Regions from separate parts of the Pedococcus sp. P2_E4 genome, predicted to be linked through region 3. Evidence: riboswitches for the same ligand, from Rfam matches in the RefSeq annotation. Region 3 holds a riboswitch; each other region holds the start of a gene.
The links. Region 3 has a riboswitch for cyclic di-AMP ahead of AC1DV7_RS17735 (C40 family peptidase). Riboswitches for the same ligand answer to the same signal wherever they lie in the genome.

Region 1: linked by a shared signal. The riboswitch ahead of AC1DV7_RS01130 (transglycosylase family protein) and the one ahead of AC1DV7_RS17735 (C40 family peptidase) in region 3 are both predicted to bind cyclic di-AMP.
Region 2: linked by a shared signal. The riboswitch ahead of AC1DV7_RS16345 (C40 family peptidase) and the one ahead of AC1DV7_RS17735 (C40 family peptidase) in region 3 are both predicted to bind cyclic di-AMP.

Annotation. Positions count from the first base shown of each region.
Region 1 is NZ_JBFUEO010000001.1:221,100-226,301, forward strand. Features, by position in the region: gene AC1DV7_RS01115 (CBS domain-containing protein) at 1-308, shown strand, start outside; gene AC1DV7_RS01120 (serine/threonine-protein kinase) at 350-2,038, shown strand; gene AC1DV7_RS01125 (threonine/serine exporter family protein) at 2,038-3,546, shown strand; cyclic di-AMP (ydaO/yuaA leader) riboswitch at 3,818-3,908, shown strand; gene AC1DV7_RS01130 (transglycosylase family protein) at 3,940-4,668, shown strand; tRNA gene AC1DV7_RS01135 (tRNA-Thr) at 4,803-4,875, shown strand; gene AC1DV7_RS01140 (LytR C-terminal domain-containing protein) at 5,030-5,202, shown strand, end outside.
Region 2 is NZ_JBFUEO010000049.1:10,800-16,001, forward strand. Features, by position in the region: gene AC1DV7_RS16325 (hypothetical protein) at 1-283, opposite strand, end outside; gene AC1DV7_RS16330 (hypothetical protein) at 297-614, opposite strand; gene AC1DV7_RS16335 (hypothetical protein) at 611-886, opposite strand; gene AC1DV7_RS16340 (hypothetical protein) at 1,211-1,759, opposite strand; cyclic di-AMP (ydaO/yuaA leader) riboswitch at 2,013-2,220, shown strand; gene AC1DV7_RS16345 (C40 family peptidase) at 2,226-2,999, shown strand; gene AC1DV7_RS16350 (hypothetical protein) at 3,147-3,467, opposite strand; gene AC1DV7_RS16355 (pyridoxamine 5'-phosphate oxidase family protein) at 3,633-4,253, opposite strand; gene AC1DV7_RS16360 (dihydrofolate reductase family protein) at 4,265-4,897, opposite strand; gene AC1DV7_RS16365 (SRPBCC family protein) at 4,903-5,202, opposite strand, start outside.
Region 3 is NZ_JBFUEO010000068.1:112-3,586, forward strand. Features, by position in the region: gene AC1DV7_RS17725 (MFS transporter) at 1-1,283, shown strand, start outside; gene AC1DV7_RS17730 (iron-dependent transcriptional repressor DtxR) at 1,280-1,978, shown strand; cyclic di-AMP (ydaO/yuaA leader) riboswitch at 2,297-2,478, shown strand; gene AC1DV7_RS17735 (C40 family peptidase) at 2,485-3,225, shown strand; gene AC1DV7_RS17740 (DsbA family oxidoreductase) at 3,336-3,475, shown strand, end outside.

The sequences.
Region 1 (5,202 bases), on a different contig from region 3:
GTGAGGACGGCGAGACCGTGGTGGGGATCGTGAGCGAGCGCGACGTCGTGCGTCACCTCCACAAGGACGGGGCGGCGGTGCTCCTGGCGCCGATCTCGCAGATCATGACCGCCGACGTGCGCACCTGTGACCTCGACGTCCCGATCGAGGAGCTCGCCCGCACCATGACCGACGCGCGGATCCGCCACGTGCCCGTGGTGGTCGACGGCAAGCTGCGGGCCATCGTCAGCATCGGTGACATCGTCAAGCACCGGATCGACGAGCTGCAGTCCGAGCGGGACCAGCTCGTGGGCTACATCCAGCAGTAACCCTCCCGGATTCCCCCAGCCGTCTCGCTTACCGTAGGGGCATGACCACGGAGGCGATCGAAGGCAGCGACGGTCACGCCGTCCTGCCCGGCGCGCCGCGTCCGGAGACCCGGATCGGCCCCTACCGGCTCATCCAGCAGCTCGGTGAGGGCGGTATGGGAGTGGTCCACCTGGCCCTCGACCCGCACGGACGCGCGGTGGCCCTCAAGCTGCTGCGGCCGCACGTGGCCCACGACCGCGACGCACGCATCCGACTGGGCCGCGAGGTCGATGTGCTCGGGCGCATCAAGGACCCCCGGGTGGCTGCGGTCATCGACGCCGACCTCGACGGCGACCGCCCCTACCTGGTCACCCGCTACGTCCCGGGCCCGGCCCTCGACGACGTGGTCCGCGAGCACGGCGCCCTGGGGGGCGACCAGCTGCTCCGCCTCGGTCGTGGGCTGGCCGAGGCCCTGCACGCGATCCACGCGGCCGACGTGATCCACCGCGACCTCAAGCCCGGCAACGTCCTCATGCTCGACGACGACCCGGTCCTCATCGACTTTGGGATCGCCCATGTCGCCGACGACGTGCGGATCACCATGACGGGACTCGTCATGGGCACCCCCGGCTACCTGTCGCCCGAGGTGGTCGAGGGGGCGCCGGTCACCGAGGCCACGGACTGGTGGGGCTGGGCCGCGACCTTGGCGTTCGCGGCGAGCGGGGCCCCGCCCTTCGGTCGCGGACCCATGGACCTCGTCCTCAACCGCGTCAGCCGCGGCGAGGCCGACCTGGCCTCGGTCGACCCGAGGCTCGCCCCCCTGCTGTATGCCGCGCTGTCACCCGAGCCCCGTCAGCGGCCCGACGCCGACGAGGTGGTCGAGGCGCTGGAGCGCTACGCCACCGGGCGCCCGGTGACCGCGGCGCTGGCCCTGCCCACCCGTCATACCCAGCCGCTCGCGCAGCCGAGCACGCGCGAGTGGGACCGTCCCGCGGTGGTCCCCCAGGTCGAGCGGCCCCCGCTCGGACCCGTCGCGCTCCCGCCCGACACCGGCGAGCTCGTGCCGTGGGACGAGGACTACCAGCCCGAGGGCGACGAGGTCTCCGACTGGCAGGCCGCGTGGCAGGGCGGCCCCGGTGAACCCGACCCGCGGATCGGGCGGCCGACGCGCACAGGCACCCTCGTGGCCCTGCTGGTCGTGCTCGTCGCTGCCGTCGCGACCTTCCCGGTGGTCGCGGTGACGCTGGCCATCGTCCTGTCGTGGGCGGCGCGGACCGCCGACCGCTCGGTGACCTCGCTCGTGCTGCGCCGCTACAACAAGGGCCGTCGGCGCAGCGACGTGCCGTTCGCGGTCGCCGCGAGCCCCTGGCACCTGGTCATCGGCGCGCTCGCCACCGTCGTCAGCGCCCTGCTGCCGGCGGTCGTGGGCATCTGCGCGGTGTTCAGTTCCGCGCTGGCCACCGTGGCGGTCACGGGTGGGTCTCCCGAACCCAACTCGGCTCCCCACCTCGCGGTCGGCGGGCTGGTAGCCGCCCTCATGGCGTGGTGGGGGCCCGGGGGCTCCGGCCTGCGCCGAGGCACCCGGAGCCTGGTGCGCGGTGTCGTGCCCGGTGCGCGCGCCTCCCAGATCGCGGTCGGGCTCCTCCTGCTGCTGGCTCTCGCCCTCGCGGGCCTGGCCCTCCAGGAAGCCGGCTCCCCGGACTGGTGGCCCACCCAGGCACCGAGCGCGGTGCTCCCCGGGCTCGGCTGATGGCCGAAGGCACCCCAGACCCGAGCCCGCGCCCCGACCCGGGCCCGCCGCACCGGCCACGCCGCCCCGTCCTGCGCAGCAGCCGCATCTGGCGCGGCGAAGAGCTCACCGAGACGATGCCGATGCTGGAGTCGCTGAGGCACTCGCCCTATCGCAACGTGAAGATCCGGCAGGCGGCGGCGGAGGAGCGCGAGGCGCGGGCGGCCCTCGACCTGGCCCTGCGGGTCGGCGAGCTGATGCTGCGGTGCGGGGCGGGGGCGCCGCAGGTCGAGTCGTCGGTCATCGCGGTCGCCGCGGCCGGTGGGCTCGACAACCTCGAGGTCGACATCACCTTGCAGTCACTGCTCATCCAGTGCACGACGACCTCCGGCCTCCCGATCACCATGCTGCGCGTCGTGCGCTCGGCCAGCCGTGACTTCGCCCGGCTGACCGCGGTGCACGAGTTCGTCGAGAGCCTCGTCAGCGAGGGCTACGACCGCGAGGCCGCATCGGCCCGGCTGCGCGAGATCCGCCGCGCCCCACGCTTCTGGCCGCGGTGGGCGGTCCGTGGCTCGCTGGGTGTGCTGGCCGCCGCCATCGCGACGATGCTGGGTGCCGGTGCGGTCGCCGCGCTCGTGTCGGGGTTGTCGGCGCTGTTCGTCGGGTATGCCGCCCGGTCCCTGGGGCGGCGCGGGCTGCCGGACTTCTACCAGTGCGCCATCGGTGGGTTCTTCGCCACCGTCTGCGCCTGGGGTGCGTTCAGCCTGGGCGCGCAGGGCTGGCTGCCGGTCTCGTCGTCGGACTTCGCGTTCATCGTCGCCGGCGGCATCACGGTGCTGCTGCCCGGACGCACGGTCGCCTCGGCGTTCGAGGATGCCATCTCCGGCTACTCCGTCACCGGAGCGGGCCGGATGTTCGCCGTCTTCCTCACGACCGCGGGCATCATCCTCGGCGTCGCCACGGGCCTGTCCCTCACGCTGTCCCTCACGGAGATGTTCGACCTCGACGTCGCGTCGCCGTCCATCGTGGCCACCCGGGCCTTGAGCGCACCCGTGCTCCTCGCGGTGGTGGGCGCGTTCCTCGTCGGCCTGGCGGGGGCGGTCGGGCTTCGCAGCATGCGCCGGCTCGTCCTGCCGGCCGGTCTGCTGTGCGCCGCCAGCGTGGGCGTCTCGCTGGCCGTGGCGCGGATCGACGGGCTGGGTCCGCTGGCCGCTGCGGGCTGCGCCGCGATCGTGCTCGGGTTCGCCGGGCGGCTGGTCGCGCTGCGGCTCGGGGCCCCGCCCATGGTGCTCGTCGTGCCCGCGTCGTACGGCCTGCTCCCCGGTCTGGCGATCTTCCGGGGCCTGTACGAGATGGTCAACGGCTCCTCCGAGGGCGCGGGGACGTTGTCGCTCCAGGGTGGCATCACCACCCTCTTGGGGGCGATGGCCGTGCTGCTCGCGATCGCGGCCGGCAGCGTGCTCGGTGAGTTCCTGGCGGCGCCCTTCGACCGCAGTGCGGTGCAGAAGCGTCGCGCTCGGCGTCGCTGACCCGGACCGCCCCCGCTCGGGCGCCCGGCCGCCCGGCCGCCCGCCTGTCGGGCCCGGTCGTGGCGTCGCGATGTCGACCCCTACCGCCCAGTTCTGACCGAAGGGACTACGACATCCGGCGAACTGGTTGTCCGATCCCGCCCACGGGCCTACGGTGGTTGACCGATGCCGCCGGCATCCCACAAGTGAACACGGCACACCCAATGCACACCCGCAGCGCCGAGCCTCGTCAGGCGGGTGACCAGCCGGAACGGTTCCGGGCAGACGAGGACGGGGGACCCAACGCGGCCGCAACGCGGCCTTGGGGTGAAGCCGGTCCGCCGGCCGGGCACCTGACAGCCCGAACCCGACAGCTCACCTCGCAGGCGCACGTCAGGAGAGGACCCCTTCCCCATGTTCTACGCGCCGAAGCACTCTGCCCGGAAGCCCAACCCCGTCAAGCGTCGTGTCACCGGAGTCGCCGTGGCCGGTGTCGCGACCGTCGCGGGCGGCCTGGCGACCGCCTCCTCGGCCAACGCGGCCGGCACCGTCTGGGACCGGGTCGCGGCCTGCGAGTCGGGCGGCAATTGGTCCATCAACACCGGCAACGGCTTCTACGGCGGGCTGCAGTTCAGCCGGTCCACCTGGAGCGGCTTCGGTGGCGGCGCCTACGCCGCGTACGCCCACCAGGCCAGCAAGTCGGAGCAGATCGCGGTCGCCCAGAAGGTCCTCAAGGTGCAAGGCCCCGGTGCGTGGCCGACCTGCGGGGCCCGCGCCGGCCTGACGCGCGCGAACGGAGGGGCGTCGTCCGCGACTGCGACCGCGTCCGCGGTCCGCAGCACCCCGGTCGCCTCCCGCTCCTCGGCGCGCACCGCCCCCGCCGGCCGGCTGGTCGTCGACGGCATCCGTGGCCCGAAGACCAACGCGGCCATCGAGCGCTGGGTCGGTGGGTCGGTCAACGGGAGCCTGTCGCGCACCGACGTGAAGGCGTTGCAGCGCAAGGTCGGATCGGCACCGGACGGTGTCATCGGCCCCAAGACCATCCGCGCCCTCCAGACCAAGATCGGCGCTCGCCACAATGGGTCGCGCACCCTCGACCGCGCCACGGTCCGGACGCTCCAGAGCTACCTGAACGCTCGCTGACGACGTCCTCCGTGCGGCCTCCCACCCCGGCGGGTGGGAGGCCGCAGCCATGAGCGGGGTATGCCGTCTGGCGCAGGGTTCTCGCCCGTCACCACCGCGCCGGTACCATCGACGCCGTCTGCTCGGGCAGGCATGCCGGCGTGGCGCAATTGGCAGCGCACCTGTCTTGTAAACAGGGGGTTGGGGGTTCGAGTCCCCCCGTCGGCTCAGCGCAGTTTGTCGACCTTCGTCCCGTTCTCGGGCATGGGCGCGTCACCATCCGCGGTGGCCCTGCTCTCATCCTCGAACGCGCAGCCCGGCGGTCGCCACCACGATGGCCGTCTCGAGGACCTGAGGCGTGCGACCGGAGGACTGACACGCCATGCCCACGAGCCCATCGACCCCCGTGCCAGCGTCAGGACGGGAGACCTCGGGGCGGCCGGAGTCCGCTCCTGCGGGGCCTTGGACCTCGGCCGGCCGCCGCCAGCTCGGTCGGGTGCTGCTGTTCGTGTGCACGCCGGGGCTCGTCCTCGGGGCGTCGACCTTGGCGACGGC
Region 2 (5,202 bases), on a different contig from region 3:
TGCGCCCCGACTTCGAGTACTGCAGCAGCCACACCCACAGGCGCTGGGTCGGCAGGTAGGTCACGAGCTGGTCGCAGCAGAACACCCCACGGTCGGCAGGGAACTCGGTGAACGGGTCGAGCAGCGACCAGGTCGCGCCGCCGTCCGCCGATCGCGTGGCGTACCAGTTGCCCGTGACGAACAGGATGGAGGAGGAGACGCCGACCGAGGGTTCGCCGACGGTGCCCGTCTGGGTGCCGGTGGCAGCATCGTCGAGCGCGATGTTGGCGGTGATCGTCAGCACGAGTCGGCCCCGCTCACTCGGGGTCGGTCGGCGGCGGCGCGGTCGGTGGCGGCGCAACCGGGGTGGCGGGGGGCGTCTCCGGCGGCTTGGGCCCCGGCTTCTTGCGCTCGGCCGACTGCTGCCGGTCGCGCTGGTCCAGCTGGCGGTCACTCATGGGGATGCCCAGGTCGGGCTCGGCCCCGGCCGGCAGCCCCTCGGCGGCCTCGGCGCCCGCCAGCGCGTCGTCGCGGGCCTTGTCACCCTTCCTGCGCGCCCGGACGTGCGTGCCGGCGAGGGGGTCTGCGCCCTCGTGGGTGGCCTCGGTGGACCCGGCCCGTCGCTTGGTGGTCATCGGCGCGGGTCGCCACCTGAGCTGTCGCGAGCCAGGGCGGGCCGCATCGGTCGGCGCCACTCCACGCGGGCCAGGATGCCCAGCACCACGGCGGCCGCCAAGAACAGCAGAGAGATCGCGCGCTCGGTGCCTCCGCTGCCGGCGTCACCACCCTCGCCGCCGAGCCGCTCGATCCAGTCCGGCACCAGAGCAGTCACGACGGCCAGGAGCACACCGATCCCCGCGAGCACCACCTCGGCCCAGAACCGTCGCCTCACCCCAGGTCCGCGCATCACCCGCTCCTCCCGATCGGACGGTCGGGCCGCATCCCCGCCGCTCCCGGCGGGGGCACCGGGCCCCTCGTCCAAGGATGGACCCGGGTCGCTCCCGCGACAAGGTGTGGGAGGGGGCAGGTCGCGGGTGGGCGGGTCGCGGGTGAGCATCCGGGCAGGTGGGCATTCCCGGCAGGTGGGCCTTCCCGGGCAGGAGAACGGCGGGCGACTGGGTGCAGTAGTCGCCCGCCGTTCCGACCGACCCCGTCCCCCGGACAGGCGGTCACCAGTGAGACGTCCCCGGCCCCGGAAAGTGACGGCAGGCCGGCGGGGTCGCCGTGCGGCCTAGGGTGACGGGCTCCCGGCGACCGGTGTCGAACCGCTCGAGGTCTGCACCGGGGGCGTCGGCGCCGTGGTGGGCTCGGCTGCAGTAGGGCTCGAGGGCGACGTGCTGGTCGATGGGGTGGGGGTGTCGACGGACTGCGGTCCGCTCGGTGCCGTGGTGCTCGCCGGCGCGGGGGCCGCCGCAGGCGCCGTCACGGTGACGGTGACTGCGGGGGTGGGCGGGGACGTCGACGCGACCCTCGCGGGCGGCGCGGCGCCGGTCTTGGCGGGGACTGGCGTCGCCACCTTCGTGGCGCGCGGGGCCTGGCCCACGACCGGGTCCGCGGTGGTGGTGTCGACCGCCGCACAGTGCCGGCGGTCGGACTCGTGGCCGGCCACCAGGACCCCGGTGGCGGCGACCATGGACACGAGGAGGACGAGTATGGCGCCGCCTCCCCTCGTCCGCCGGATGAGCAGCAGACCGGCGGCGGCGGAACCGAGCAGGAGGCTCGCGGCTGCGGCCATGAGGGCGGCCAGGGTGTCGAAGGACTCGGGGCAGGTCGGGTTCATGCGCGGGGGAAGGACTCTTTCGGTGACGCTGCAGGGGCGTTGAGCCTGCACTGGTGTGGGGTGCTCGGAACAGGGAGATGTCGGGCGAATCCGGGGGAGGGCACAGGCGCCCTCAACTGGTACTGACGCGCCAGCAACGAATGTGTGACGCGACGCGAATCATTTACTGCCGCAATGGATTTCGATCGCTGCTCGGCTTGGCATCAGCCTGCGATGACGGGTACCTTGCGGGAGCCCGGTCGGCGATCGGGCGCTGGACGAGTTGCCGAATCCTGCCCCCGGCCAGCCATCGACCTTCAGGGCAGGAGCGGGGAAACCACTTCGGACCGACTCGGTCCTTGGGGTGAAGCCGCCCTCGTCGACGTTGCAGAGGCCGACTCCGGTCACGTGGCGACGGCGAGCGCGGCCGGGCACACCTCCGCCCGAACCCGACAGCTCACCTCGCAGGCGGTGGAGGAGTTGGCCCATGTCATTGACGTACATCGGAAGACATCGCAAACCCCGGCGTCGCCGCTACCGGGGCTCGGCGGCTGCGGCCGCCCTGGTGACGATCGGCTGCCTCGCCGCCGGCGTACCCAACGCGGCGGCTGCCCCGGCCCCGACCGCCACAGGAGTCCTGGCCTGGCCGGTCCTGCGCCAGGGCTCCACGGGCGCCCACGTCGTCGCGATCCAGCGCATCGTCGGCGTCACGGCGGACGGGGTCTTCGGTCCGAGGACCACAGCAGCCGTGCGGCGCTACCAGGGACGGCACCACCTGACCCCTGACGGAGTGGTCGGCCCCCGGACTGCGGCGGTCATGCGCCGGGGTCCCAAGGCGGCAGCTGCCAAGGCGGCCCGCACCAAGGCGGCCCCTGTCAAGGCTGGGGCGTCCAAGGCAGGGGCGTCCAGGGCTGGGGCGTCCCCGTCGCTGTCGAGCACCGTGGTGGCCATTGCAGCCGCCTACACCGGGATTCCCTACCGGCGTGGGGGCACCGGGCCCGGCGGCTTCGACTGCTCCGGCTACACGTCGTTCGTCTACCGCAAGGCAGGCAAGTCCATCCCGCGCACCGCGGCTGCCCAGCAGGCCGCCGCGCGCCGGGTCTCGACACCACGACCGGGCGACCTGGTCTTCTTCGGGTCGCCGGCCTACCACGTGGGCATCTACGCCGGGGGTGGCTACATGTTCGACGCGGGCAAGCCGGGCCTCGTCACGCAGAAGCGCAAGGTCTTCGCCGGGGTGTCGGGGTACGGCCGCTTCTAGGCCTGCGACGCGCAGGGCCGTCGCGAAGACGCCCGCCGGCGGCCAAGGGGGGTGCGCTCAGGCCGCCGGCGGGTGCCCATCAAGCGACCGGAGGTTCGAAGGCCGGCCACACAGGAGAGACGTCGGATCCCCCTGAACCGTGACGGCTCACTGTCGGTCGGTGTCCTGGTCCACCCGGTCCGCGAGCTGGTCTGCGATCAGCGCCCAGTGCGTCCGGACCTGCCTCAGGTGGTCGTGGCCGTGTCGCGCGGCCTGGCGCTGACGCGACGCGAAGTCTCGCAGCGCCTGGTTCAGGACGGTGCCCTCCTGGTCGTCGTGGACCTCCAGGACCAGCCGTGGGCCTCGGCCGGCCTGCGGATCGACGTCCAGGGTGCGCTCCCACTGCAGGGCAGCCCGGTCGAACTCCTCCAGCGTCACGGCAGGGTCGTGGGCCGCCCGCCACAGCGGGTGGGCGCGATCCGCCGGCATCCCCCTCGCGTCAACCTGCCGAGGAGCCGCCGGCTCACCACGGGACACGTCCGGGAACGCGAGCACGCCGAAGGGAAGCCCCTGTCCAGTTCGATGTTCCTCCACGCCGTGTCAGACGCACGGATCGGTATGACGTGACGACTGCCGCCCGCGGGCGGCCCTTGCTCATCGGCCGAGCACGTCCCGCTCGCCCGGGTGGCGGGCCGGGTCAGCCTCGGGCAGGGCGTCGACGGCCCAGTCCGAGCGCTTCCACTCCGGGACGGGAGTCAGGCACCCCTCGCGCGGCACGAACCGCGAGCGCCGCACGAGCTCGTACCGGTGGATGTAGCGCGGGCAGTTCGGGTAGACGGCCCGGGCACGCACCCGGATGACGAGCTGGGCCTCGGGGTACTCCTCGCGCAACGGGTCCTCGAGGTCGATGCTCGCGACCCCCTCGAGCCGCATCCGGTGTCCGCGCTCGAAGTCGATGAACAGCAGCCCGACATCGGGGTTGACCAGCACGTTGCCGGCCGAGAGGTACATGCCGTTCCCGTCGTAGCTGGGAAACGCGATCGTGTGCGGGTCGAGCACCCGCACGAAGCCGGGCTCACCACCCTTGTACGAGCAGGTCGGCCGTCCCTGGTCGTCCGCCGTCGCGAGGAAGAACATGTCGCGCGCCTCGATGAACGCGCGGTCGCCGTCGCCGATGGTGTCGCTGACGAGAAGGTCGTCGATGCGGTCGGCCAGCGCCCTGGTGTCGAACCGGTCCTGCAGCGCCCGGCTGCCCTCGTGGTACGTCGATGACATCGAGTCCTCCCTCAGGGGGTCCTGCGCATGAAGGTGAGGTGGGTGACCCCGCTCGGCGAGGAGACGGCTTCGACGTCGTAGTCGTCCTCGACGCCTTCGAGCCCGTCCCAGATCCGGACTCCGCGGCCGAGCACGATGGGGACCTGGACGAGGTGCAGGTGGTCGACGAGCCCGGCAGCGACGAAGTCGCGCACGACGGTGGGGCCGCCACCGAGCCGGACGTCCAGGCCGTCGGCGGACTCGCGTGCGGTCTCCAGCGCCTCGGCCGGGGTGGCGTCGAGGAAGTGGAACGTCGTGCCACCCTCCATCTCGATCGAGGGGCGCGGGTGGTGGGTGAGCACGTAGGTCGGTGTGTGGAACGGCGGGTTCGGCCCCCACCAGCCCTTCCACTGCGGGTCGGTGTGCCAGCCGGGCGGTCCGAACTTGTTGGCGCCCATGATCTCGGCGCCGATGCCCTCACTGTGGCGGCGGGCGAACGAGTCGTCGACGCCGACGGTGCCGCCTTCGCCCCAGAAGCGGGTCGCGAACATCCACTCGTGCAGGCGCTCACCGGCATGGCCGAACGGTGCCTCCAACGACTGCGGCTCGCCGGTGGCGAAGCCGTCGAGGGAGATGGCCAGGTTGTGGACCCGGGTCAACGACATCCGCCTCATCGCCCTTCGGCGCGGCGCAGGACCGTCTCGAACTGCCTGGCCAGGACACGCCGCCCCACCACCGGGATCAGGGCCGCGACGATGCGGCCGGTGAACGAGGCGGGCAGCCTCTTCAGGGAGACCCGCAGGTCGGTGCCGCCCCCTGCCGGCAGGAGCTCGTAGCGCCAGCTGCTGCCCGGCGCCCACAGGTTCGACTCGAGGGTGTCGATCGTGACGGTGCCGGCGGCGGCGTCCCACGAGTAGCGCTCCCGCTCCCAGCCCATGCCCGTGCCCTCGGTGACCTCGGCCCAGCCAGG
Region 3 (3,475 bases):
CACCTGCCCGCCCCGAAGCCCCGTTCAGCCTCTGGAGCATCGCGGCGCCGGCCTACGGACCCACGGTCGTCGTGGCCGTGGGCGCCGGTGCGGTCGTGCCGATCCTCACGCTGAGCGCGCTCGACTTGGGCGCCTCGCCGTCGGTCGCGGCCTTCACGGTGGCGTTGACCCTCATCGCCGACCTGTTCTTCGCGGTGCCGGCCGGCGCCCTCGTGCACCGGGTGGGGGAGCGCAAGGCCCTCATGGGGGCGGCCGCCGCCGATGCCGTCGCCGCCCTGTTCGCGGTGACGGCCACCTCGCTGGTCGCGCTCATGGCTGCGGTGTTCGCGATGGGGTTCACGTCGTCGGTGTTCCTCGTGGCCCGCCAGTCGTACCTCATCGACGCGGTGCCGATCGCGATGCGTGCGCGGGCGTTGTCGACCCTGGGCGGGGTCCACCGGATCGGGTTGTTCGTCGGGCCCTTCGTGGGCGCTCCGATCGTGCACTTCTGGGGACCGCAGGCGGGGTTCGCGGTGGCGGTCGCGGCCGGGGTGCTCGCGACGCTGCTCGTGTGGTGGGCGCCCGACCTCACGGCCGAGCACGAGGAGGCGGCCCGGCTCGAGGCGCCGGTGGGCACCGCCACGCTGCTCTGGAGCCACCGGCGCACGTACCTCACCCTCGGCCTGGCCATCGCCGTCGTGGGTGCGGTGCGGTCGTCGCGGGTCGTGCTCGTGCCGCTGTGGGCCGCCCAGTCGGGGCTGTCCGCCAGCACCACCGCCGTCATCTTCGGGGTCGCCGGGGGCGTCGAGATGCTGTTGTTCTACCCGGCCGGCTCGGTCATGGACCGGTTCGGGCGGGTGTGGATCGCCGTGCCGTGTGTCGTGGTCGTCGGGTTGAGCCTCGGCGCCCTGCCGCTCACCGGGACTGCGCTGGGCATCGGCCTTTTGGCCGTCGTGGGTGCCATCGGCAACGGCATCGGCTCGGGCCTCGTCATGACCCTCGGCGCCGACGTCGCCCCGGCGGTCGGCCGGTCGCAGTTCCTCGGCGGGTGGCGCTTCGTGTCGGTCATCGGTGGCAGTGGCGCACCGGTCCTCATCAGCGCCGTCACGGCCGTCTCCGGCCTCGTCGCAGCCTGTCTCGGGGTCGGGGTGCTCGCGCTGCTGGGAGCCTGCTGGATCGGCTACTGGGTGCCGGCCTACGACCCGGTGCGTCGGGGCGCGGTCGCCCGAGCCGCGGCGTCGGGGGAGCCCGAGTTGCCGGACAGCGGCGCGCAGTCGCCCGCTAATGAGAGGCTTGACCCGTGACGGACCTGATCGACACCACCGAGATGTACCTCAAGACGATCTTCGAGCTCGAGGAAGAGGGCATCACGCCGCTGCGCGCCCGCATCGCCGAGCGCCTCGGCCACTCCGGGCCCACGGTGTCGCAGACGGTCGCGCGCATGGAGCGCGACGGCCTGCTGGCGCTCGCCGGCGACCGTCACCTCGAGCTGTCCGAGCACGGTCGGCTGCTGGCGACCCGCGTCATGCGCAAGCACCGGCTCGCCGAGCGCCTGCTCGTCGACGTCATCGGGCTCGAGTGGGAGTACGTCCACGACGAGGCCTGCCGCTGGGAGCACGTCATGTCCGAGCGGGTCGAGCGCAAGATCCTCGCCATGCTCAAGGACCACCACGACTCGCCCTACGGCAACCCCATCCCCGGCCTCGACGAGCTGGGTGAGGTCGAGCCCACCGAGGACTTCCGCTCGGGGCTGCACACGCTGACCGAGCTCGCGACCGAGACCCCCGAGATCGTGCTCGTCCGCCGGATCGGTGAGCCGGTCCAGGTCGACCACGAGGCGCTCAGCCTGCTCACGGTGGCCCGGCTGCTGCCCGGCGAGCGGGTGCGGGTGCACCGCCAGGACGGGCGCGTCGTGGCCGTGCGCGAGAACGCCCCCGAGTCCACCGGGGTCTCGCTGCCCGACGACGTCGCCCAGCACGTCTTCGGCGCCCTGGTCTGAGCGGCCCTGGTCTCAGCGGCGCGCCTGCCCTCAGCGGCGCGCCTGCCCTCAGCGGCGCTCTGGTCTGAGCGGCGAGCCACCCCCGCCGGGGTATGTCGCGGCGTCCCTGACCCGCCGGACCGTTCACCGATCGGACGTGTCCGATTTTTCCCCCGTTGAGCACGAACTGTCATCGAAAGATGGCGTTTGCTTGACGATCGCATGGGCTCGCCGTGACCTCAATGTGACTTTTGGTCGGGGGTTTGTGTAGTCTCGCGGGGATCTCTCCACCCCCCGGGGAGATTGGCCCGATGTGGAACGCCTAGTCCTGCCATCACGTTCGGGTCCTCAGCAAGTCCGCTTGGCAGGAGCGGGGGACCCACTTTCGGGCCCTCCTTCGGGAGAGTCCTTGGGGTTAAGTCCTCTCGCGAGCGCCCGCTAGGTCGGGTGGCAACCGTGAGGGCCGGGTGATCTACCTCCACCCGAACCCGACAGCTCACCTCGTAGGCACTGGAGGTTCATCCATCGTGGCTTCACACGCTGCCGGTCGCCACCGCGCCCCTGGCCGTTACAACCCCGTTTCCGAGATCAGTGGCATCGTGGCGAAATCCGCCCAGCCTGCCGTCAAGACCTCGGCCGTCGTCGCCGCCTCCGGTGGTCTCGTGGCCTCGTTCGCCCTCCCGGCGTCCGCTGCCCCGGCCGCCCCGAAGGCCGACCCCACCGCTGCCACCACCAGCGCCCCGGTCGCCGTCAAGGCTCCCGAGGCCGCTGCCCCGCAGGCCTCTGACGCCTACGGCCTGATCGGCTTCAAGGCGACTGCCAGGCCCAAGCCCAAGGCCAAGGCCGTTCGCCCCGCCGCCGTCGCCACCGACCGCGTGCAGAGCTCGACCGCGAGCCGGTCGACCGCCCGCACGGCCCTCACCAGCAGCCGTCCGGCCGCCGGTGGCGTCCTGGGCATCGCTGCCCAGTACGAGGGCATCATGTACAGGTACGGCGGCACCACGCCCGCCGGCTTCGACTGCTCCGGCTTCACGGCGTACGTCTTCCGCCAGGTCGGCATCAGCCTGCCGCGCACGGCCGAGGCGCAGCGCCAGGCCGTGACCCCCGTGTCCAACCCGCAGCCGGGTGACCTCGTGTTCTTCGGCTCGCCGGCCTACCACGTGGGCATCTACGCCGGAAACGGCATGATGTGGGACTCCCCGCGCAGCGGCAAGGCCGTCGCGCTCCGCTCGATCTGGTCCTCCAGCGTCACCTACGGCCGCCCCTGACCCCAGGGTCCACCCGGCCGCAGCGCACCCAGGCCCCCTCCGCCACGGCGGACGGGGGCCTGCGTGCACCTGGCGCGGCGGTCCAGTGGTGGGCGTGTTTGTATGGAGGCATGACCGCCATCGAGATCGACGTGTGGGCGGACGTGGTCTGCCCGTGGTGCTACATCGGCAAGCGACGCCTCGAGCAGGCGATCGCCGAGAGCACCCACCCGGCCGAGGTGGTGGTGACCTACCACGCCTACGAGCTCGA